Bacillus pumilus: one gene and its partner. The protein of the gene in region 1 binds, or shares a complex with, the protein of each later gene. Links are inferred from orthologs where the notes say so. Each region holds a gene or a part of one and is shown on either strand. Other genes may lie near its edges. The genes, in order: uvrA and mfd.

Evidence for each region.
Region 2: the proteins of uvrA (region 1) and mfd are in contact, whole or in part, in a crystal structure (PDB 4DFC), measured with the Escherichia coli proteins. The link is inferred for Bacillus pumilus from one-to-one orthologs.

What each region holds. Positions count from the first base shown.
Region 1 is NZ_CP046128.1:3,041,766-3,045,560, forward strand. Bases 102-3,574 are described here. They hold uvrA (excinuclease ABC subunit UvrA), read right to left. Parts: upstream 3,179-3,574; coding sequence 302-3,178; downstream 102-301. Other genes in these bases: uvrB (excinuclease ABC subunit UvrB), read right to left, coding at 3,186-3,574. In the rest of the region: GKC25_RS15595 (hypothetical protein), read left to right, coding at 1-75; more of uvrB, read right to left, coding at 3,575-3,795. UniProt on the Escherichia coli protein: The UvrABC repair system catalyzes the recognition and processing of DNA lesions. UvrA is an ATPase and a DNA-binding protein. A damage recognition complex composed of 2 UvrA and 2 UvrB subunits scans DNA for abnormalities.
Region 2 is NZ_CP046128.1:62,495-66,862, reverse strand. Bases 323-4,368 are described here. They hold mfd (transcription-repair coupling factor), read right to left. Parts: upstream 4,057-4,368; coding sequence 523-4,056; downstream 323-522. Other genes in these bases: GKC25_RS00340 (anti-sigma-F factor Fin family protein), read right to left, coding at 4,124-4,354; spoVT (stage V sporulation protein T), read right to left, coding at 323-383. Also shown: more of spoVT, read right to left, coding at 1-322. UniProt on the Escherichia coli protein: Couples transcription and DNA repair by recognizing RNA polymerase (RNAP) stalled at DNA lesions. Mediates ATP-dependent release of RNAP and its truncated transcript from the DNA, and recruitment of nucleotide excision repair machinery to the damaged site.

The DNA of each region.
Region 1 (3,795 bases):
GACAGCAGCAGCACACATATTTTAAAGGATTTAACGCAACTCAGTCATTTAATGCCAAAGGAAGATGCGCAATAAAAGAAAACCCCTCTTAACGAGGGGTTTCAGCGTGTAGGCAAACCCTCGCATTCTTTGTCAGGACTGCGCGCTGGTGCTCCCGAATGTCAAATTCGCTCCGCGCCAGTGCTCATCCTTCCTAGACTTCAAAGTTTTTCTATCACACTGAAAAGAAGACAAAGGGCTAAAATAAACATCATTTTAGCCCTTTGTCAACAATCTGAAACCCCTCTTAACGAGGGTTTTTTTATGATGAAGTTACACTTTCTGTTTCTTTGACCAACTGTTTCATTCGTTCACGGTCACGTTCTAAAATAGGCTTCAAGTATCGACCAGTGTAAGAAGCTTCTTCTTTTGCAATCTGCTCAGGAGTCCCAGATGCAATGATCGTTCCGCCGCCTGCACCGCCCTCTGGTCCGAGATCAACGAGGTAATCAGCAGCCTTGATAATATCAAGGTTATGCTCAATCACTAGTACCGTATCTCCGTTTTCGACCAAACGCTGAAGCACTTTTAATAAACGGGCAATATCATCCACATGCAGACCTGTTGTCGGCTCGTCTAAAATATAAAGAGACCTTCCGTTTGAACGGCGGTGAAGCTCAGATGCTAATTTCACACGCTGCGCCTCTCCCCCGGACAATGTCGTCGCAGGCTGTCCAAGTGTAATGTATCCTAGCCCAACATCAAAAATCGTTTGAAGCTTCCGCTTAATTTTCGGGATATTCTCGAAAAATTGGAGTGCGTCCTCCACAGTCATTTCAAGGACATCGGCAATGTTTTTCCCTTTATATGTGACCTCAAGTGTCTCGCGGTTATAACGTTTCCCGTGGCACACCTCACAAGGCACATACACATCAGGTAAAAAGTGCATTTCGATTTTAATAATGCCATCTCCACGACACGCCTCACAGCGTCCGCCTTTGACGTTAAAGCTGAATCTGCCTTTTTTATAGCCTCGTATCTTTGCTTCATTGGTTTGTGCAAACACATCCCGCACATCATCAAATACGCCTGTATACGTAGCTGGATTGGATCTCGGCGTACGGCCGATTGGAGATTGATCAATATCAATCACCTTATCTAAGTGATCCATTCCTTTGATCTCTTTGTGCTGTCCTGGCTTCGCCTTCGCTCTGTGCAGTTTTTGCGCAAGTGATTTTAATAGAATTTCATTCACAAGCGTACTTTTCCCTGAGCCGGACACACCGGTCACAGCTGTAAAGACGCCTAGAGGAAACTTCGCATTGACGTTTTTGAGGTTGTTTTCTTTTGCACCTTTGATCTCAATGTAGCGGCCGTCAGGCTTTCTTCTTTCGATCGGCAGCGGAATAAATTTCTCACCCGATAAATATTGTCCTGTTAAAGATTTCTTGTCCTTCATGACTTCTTCCGGCGTCCCAGCTGAAATCACTTCTCCTCCATGAACTCCTGCTCCAGGTCCAATATCAATCAAATAATCAGCGGCCAGCATCGTATCCTCATCATGCTCTACGACAATGAGGGTGTTCCCGATGTCACGCATGTTTTTCAATGTCCCGATCAACCGGTCATTATCACGCTGATGCAGACCAATGGATGGTTCATCTAATATATAAAGAACACCTGTCAGCCTTGACCCGATTTGAGTCGCCAGACGAATCCGCTGCGCCTCTCCGCCGGATAGTGTGCCCGCTGACCGGCTCAATGTGAGGTAATCTAATCCCACATTATTTAAGAAAGACAAGCGTTCTTTGATTTCACGTAAAATGAGCTGGGCAATCTGCAAATCTTTCTCAGACAACTCGATTTCACCATATAAATCAAGGGCATCAGAGACAGACAAATCAGTGATTTCTCCGATATGTTTTCCATTGATCAGAACCGCAAGCGTTTCTTTTTTCAGACGATATCCTTTACATGTCGGACATGGCTGATTAGCCATATATTTTTCCATTTGCTCACGAATATAATCAGAGCTGGTTTCCTTATAGCGTCTCTCAATGTTACGAAGAACGCCTTCAAATTCAATTTCATTTTCACGTACCTGACCAAAATCATTTTCATATTTAAAATAAATCCGTTCAGAGCCGCTGCCATATAAAATTATATCAAATAAATGCGACGGTATATCCTTCACTGGAATGTCCATGTCGATGCCGTAATGTGTACATACTGCCTCAAGAAGCTGAGGATAGTATTGTGAGCTTTGCGGCTCCCATGGGGCAATAGCATGCTGTCGTAACGTCAAATCCTTATTAGGGATGACGAGCTCAGGGTCAACTTCTAGTTTAGAGCCAAGCCCGTCACAGCTCGGGCAGGCACCGAAAGGACTATTAAATGAAAACATTCTCGGCTCAAGCTCACCAATAGAGAATCCGCAGTGCGGACAAGCATGATGTTCACTGAATAACAGCTCTTCTTGTCCAATCACGTCAATCATCACACGGCCTTCACCTAGTCGCAGCGCCGTTTCAAGGGAGTCAGACAGCCGAGCCGCAACGCCTTCCTTCACCACGATTCGGTCAATCACGACTTCAATGGAATGCTTCTTGTTCTTTTCAAGCTCGATCTCTTCTGACAGATCTTCCATCTCTCCGTCGACTCTTACTCGAACATAGCCCTGCTTTCGAATTTGATCAAGTACTTTGACATGTGTTCCTTTGCGACCAGATACAACCGGAGCAAGCACTTGCAATTTCGTTCTTTCTGGATATTCTAAAATACGATCTGTCATCTGCTCAATCGTTTGGGACGTAATTTCAATCCCATGTATCGGACAAATAGGTTTCCCGACTCGAGCATACAAGAGACGTAAATAATCATAGATTTCAGTAACGGTTCCAACCGTTGATCTAGGGTTCCGGCTCGTCGTCTTCTGGTCAATACTAATCGCCGGAGAAAGACCTTCAATGGCATCTACATCCGGTTTATCCATTTGACCGAGAAATTGGCGCGCATACGCTGAAAGAGATTCAACGTATCGGCGCTGACCCTCTGCATAAATGGTATCAAAGGCAAGAGACGATTTTCCTGAACCAGATAAACCCGTGATGACCACTAGCTGGTCACGCGGGATATTCACATCAATATTTTTAAGGTTGTGGGCTCTAGCACCTTTCACCTCTATTCGTTCCATAGCCATCAGGCAATCATCCTTCCGCTTTTAGCTCTAGCAATAGATCTCTTAATTCTGCTGCTTTTTCAAAATCAAGCGCTTTTGCTGCATCTTTCATTTCCATCTCGACCTTTTCGATCACTTTTTCTCGTTCTTTTTTGCTCATTTTTGACAGCTTTGGTGCTGCATTTGTTTCATATTCTTCCGATTCCTCATGTATCTTTGTTGCCTTAATGGCATCTCTGATTTTCTTATGGATGGTTTGCGGAGTAATCCCAAATTTCTCATTATACGCCTCTTGCTGCTCTCGTCTGCGCTTCGTTTCTTGAATCGCAATATCCATTGATTTGGTCATTTTATCTGCATACATAATGACCCGGCCTTCTGAATTTCTCGCTGCACGGCCAATCGTCTGGATGAGGGATCTTTCAGAGCGTAAAAAGCCTTCTTTATCCGCATCTAAAATCGTCACGAGCGACACCTCTGGAATATCCAGTCCTTCACGAAGAAGGTTGATTCCCACAAGCACATCATATTTTCCGAGACGTAAATCTCGAATAATCTCAATCCGCTCAAGGGTTTTAATTTCTGAATGCAGATAATTGACCTTGATTCCGATCTCTTTTAAGTAATCTGTGAGATCC
Region 2 (4,368 bases), 3.0 Mb from region 1 along the record:
TCATCAATACCATCGACAAGTTGAATTTCTTTTTTGCTTTCTTCTAATACAGAATTACGCTGGTCCATTGTTCGTTCAAGTAAATCACTGATGGATTTGTTTAAGTACTCTTTTTTCGAACTGCCGGATACAGCAATATACGTATCTCGATCACAGATCAGGATGGAATGACCCAAACTGTCGAATAATGCATCAGCATATTCCTTCGCAAAGTCTCCTAGCTCACTAATCGGCGAATATTTCTTCAAAATCACTTCTCCATCGCGGTCGACGAAAATCTCAAGCGGATCTCCTTCCCGGATGCGCAATGTTCTGCGAATCTCCTTCGGAATAACCACTCTACCTAGATCATCGATGCGGCGTACAATTCCAGTTGCTTTCATTCACTGCTGCCTCTCTTTCGTTTGATGATGTGTTGGGTGAATGGAACAAAAGCGTCCACTTTATGCAACATTCACCACTTGACCCTGAGTTTAGTATCCGTCACATCAAATGTAATATACACGAGAGACAAACAAAATTTTATGAAGATGGAATGGTTTCTTTTTTCACTTCTTGAAGGCCTCGAAGCATATTCAGAACGATCTCAAGCCATTCCTCAGTCTTCTTGCCTTTCGTTTGAACAGAAATAATCAGCTTGCTGCCTTCCATTCCCAAGCCTATATCACGACCATATTTACTGCTGAGCGCAAATAATTTTTGACCGTCGATTTCACTGCTTGCTTGCTCTTCAAGAGTAAGCCTGACAATGCCTTTCTCCATCTTGATCAGTTCGACACGTTCCTGCACTGCGTATACTTTCATCGTCGCAATCGTGAACAAGTCCGCCACTTCTTGCGGATATTCACCAAATCGGTCGATCATTTCATCTTGAAGCTCTTTTCGCTCTTCGATTGATCCAATCGCTCTGAACTGTTTATACATCTCGATCTTTTGCTTCCCATCCGCAATGTAAGTGTCCGGGATGTAGGCATCGATTTGCAGATCGATTTCCGGTTCGAATTTATCTTGAGCCGTTGTATCGCCTCTTCTTTCCTCAATGGCTTCTTTCAGCATTTGAGAATAGAGGTCGAATCCAACAGAATCAATGAATCCATGCTGCTGTGCACCAAGTAAATTTCCTGCTCCTCGAATCGTTAAATCACGCATCGCAATTTTAAATCCTGATCCGAGCTCTGTGAATTCTTTAATAGCTTGAAGTCTCTTCTCTGCTACTTCAGACAGAACTTTATCTTTTCGATACGTGAAATAAGCATATGCGACACGATTCGAACGTCCTACTCGTCCTCTTAGCTGGTACAGCTGAGAAAGCCCCATTTTATCCGCATCGTGGACGATGAGCGTGTTCACATTTGGAATGTCGACTCCCGTTTCAATGATGGTGGTACTGACCAATACATCTGATTCACCTTCAAGGAAATTGATCATCACTGATTCCAGCTCGTTCTCACTCATTTTCCCATGTGCATAGCTGACTTTCGCGTCTTGGACTAGCATGGAGATTTCATCTGCTTTGCGTTCAATATCTTCAACACGGTTGTAAAGAAAGTACACTTGACCGCCGCGTGCTAGTTCTCGCTCAATCGCTTCTCTGACTAAAGCGCCATTGTACTCAACCACATAGGTTTGAACAGGGAAACGGTTTTCAGGCGGTGTCTCAATAACCGATAAATCCCGTACGCCAAGCATAGACATATGCAGCGTACGCGGAATTGGCGTAGCCGTTAATGTCAGTACATCGATATTGGCTTTCATCTGTTTAATTTTCTCTTTATGCGTCACACCAAAACGCTGCTCTTCGTCAATGATCAACAAACCTAAGTCTTTATAGACAATATCTTTAGAAAGCAAACGGTGTGTGCCGATGACCATATCAATCGTTCCGTTTTTCAGCCCTTTTAACGTTTCGGTTGTTTCTTTTCTTGTACGGAAACGGCTCAGCTGAGCGATTTTGACAGGGTAGTCTTGGAATCGGTCCATAATCGTGTCAAAATGCTGCTGCGCTAAGATGGTTGTCGGTACAAGCAGAGCAACCTGTTTTCCGTCAGCAATGGCTTTGAAGGCCGCTCGAATCGCCACTTCTGTTTTTCCATATCCCACATCTCCACAAAGCAGGCGGTCCATTGGACGCTCCCGCTCCATGTCTTGTTTGATTTCGTGAATCGAACGGATTTGATCATCTGTTTCCTGGTAAGGGAACGCTGATTCAAACTGGCGCTGCATCTCATGATCAGGCGAGAAGGCATACCCTTTGCTTGCCTCACGTTCCGCATACAGCTTAATGAGATCATCTGCGATGTCCTGTACAGATGTTTCCACTTTTTTCTTCACACGTTTCCAATCGCTGCCGCCTAGTTTGTACAGCTTTGGTTCTTTACCTTCTGATCCGACATACTTCTGCACCTGATCAATTTGTTCAACCGGTACATAAAGCTTGTCGCTTCCTTGATAATGAATATTTAAATAATCTTTATGAATGCCGCCGATTTCAAGCGTTTCAATTCCTAAATACTTACCGATCCCGTGGTTAATGTGCACCACATAATCGCCGACTTGAAGCTCTGAATAGCTCTTAATTCGCTCTGCATTGGTCAGCTTTTGCTTACGTGCCTGCTTCTTCACACGTTTCTTGAAGAGCTCGCCTTCTGTGATCACGGCAATTTTCGATAACGGCAGTTCAAAGCCTGTTTGCAGCTCACCTTGTAAAATATACACCTGTCCGCTTACAAGCTCGGCGTCCGGCTTGGCAAGAGCGGCTTCAATGTCATAATCATGTAAGACAGAAGATAGTTTATCTGTCCGCTCTTCATCCGCACCTAAGAAGACAACTGTATATTGTTGTTTTTTGTAGCGTTCAATTTCACTCGCAAGCACATTCATCTGCCCGTGGAAATTCTGCATTTGCTTACTAGATACATTGACGATATTTTGCGGATTTGTCTGCTGGACATGTCTCAGGAACAAGGAGTAGTACAGAATAGACCGCGATTGCTGATTGATCAGTTGTTGGAACGGGAAAGAAAGGGATAAATCATGAAGGATATTGCCTTCTTCAAGCAGGCTAATTGTCCAATCAGCTTCTTCCTGTTCAAGCTGTTCTTCCATCTCCTGAATTCTGCTAATTTCATCTAAAATAATAATCGTATCCTGTGATGTGTAATCTAGCAAACTAGCAGGCTTTTCATAGAAATAGGACAGGTACTTCGTCATTTCCTGTGTCACGATACCTTCTAGCAGCTTCTCTCGATCAGCAGAAATATGTTGATGAAGCAGTTCTTTTTGCTGGTCTGAGTTAAATTTCTTTAAGCTCTTCGCAAGTCCTTGATCAAGCTGTTCAATGGCTCTCACTCGTTCAGGACCTCTCACAATCAGCTCTTTTGCGGGACCGATTTTAATCTCTTGAAGTGTTTCTAATGAACGCTGTGTATCTGAGTGGAACGTTCGAATCGAGTCTACTTCTGTATCAAACAGCTCAATACGGATCGGATGATCTTCCGTTAACGAATAAATATCAATGATTCCTCCGCGCACACTAAAATCTCCGGGCGCAGCAACCATCGACGTCCGGTCATAACCGATTTGTACAAGTTGTTTTGAAAACGCCTCCAAATCAATTTCTTCACCGAGCTTTAAATGGATCTGACTCTCCTTCCAGAGCTCAACTGGCGGAAGCATTCTGCGCACCGCTGCAGCCGGTGTGACGATAATGGGGTTTTCTCCATTCGCCAGCCGGTTCAGAACATCTAGACGCTGTGCTCTGAGCTCAGGGCTGGCAACGGCAATTTCTGAAGCAATGAGTTCATTAACAGGATAAAGAAGGACCGAGCGATCTGAAATCACACTGGCAAGATCATCTGTTACCTTCTGCGCTTGATACAAGTTGTGAGTCACAATAAACATCGGCCGCTTAAGTTCGTCTGATATAGCGGCTGTAAATAAAGATCTGACGGAGCCTGATAGTCCGGCGAGCAGCTGTTCTTTTAACCCTTCCTTTAGCCCATTAAAAATGGACTGAAAATCATCACTTTGTTTGATAAATGATTGTATATTTTTCATTTGGCTCCTCCTCCCTGCTTGTTTAAAACAGAAAAACGCTTTGGTCTATTATCTACACCAAAGCTTTTTATTGAATAAAGGTATGATACTGATGGTAATCAGGATTTCTTTCGAGCGCCTCTTGGCAATCCTCACAAATGGTTTGTACATGTAGATCACCATTTTCCCTATAAGAAATCATATCGTTTCTTTCCTCATTTGTTAAGTGATGAAATCCAAGTGCTTCACTTTGAACAGCGGATTCATCTAGACTGCCAACCTTTACACCACAATGCCGGCAGTAATAATGCAAAGCCATACGTGATCCTCCCA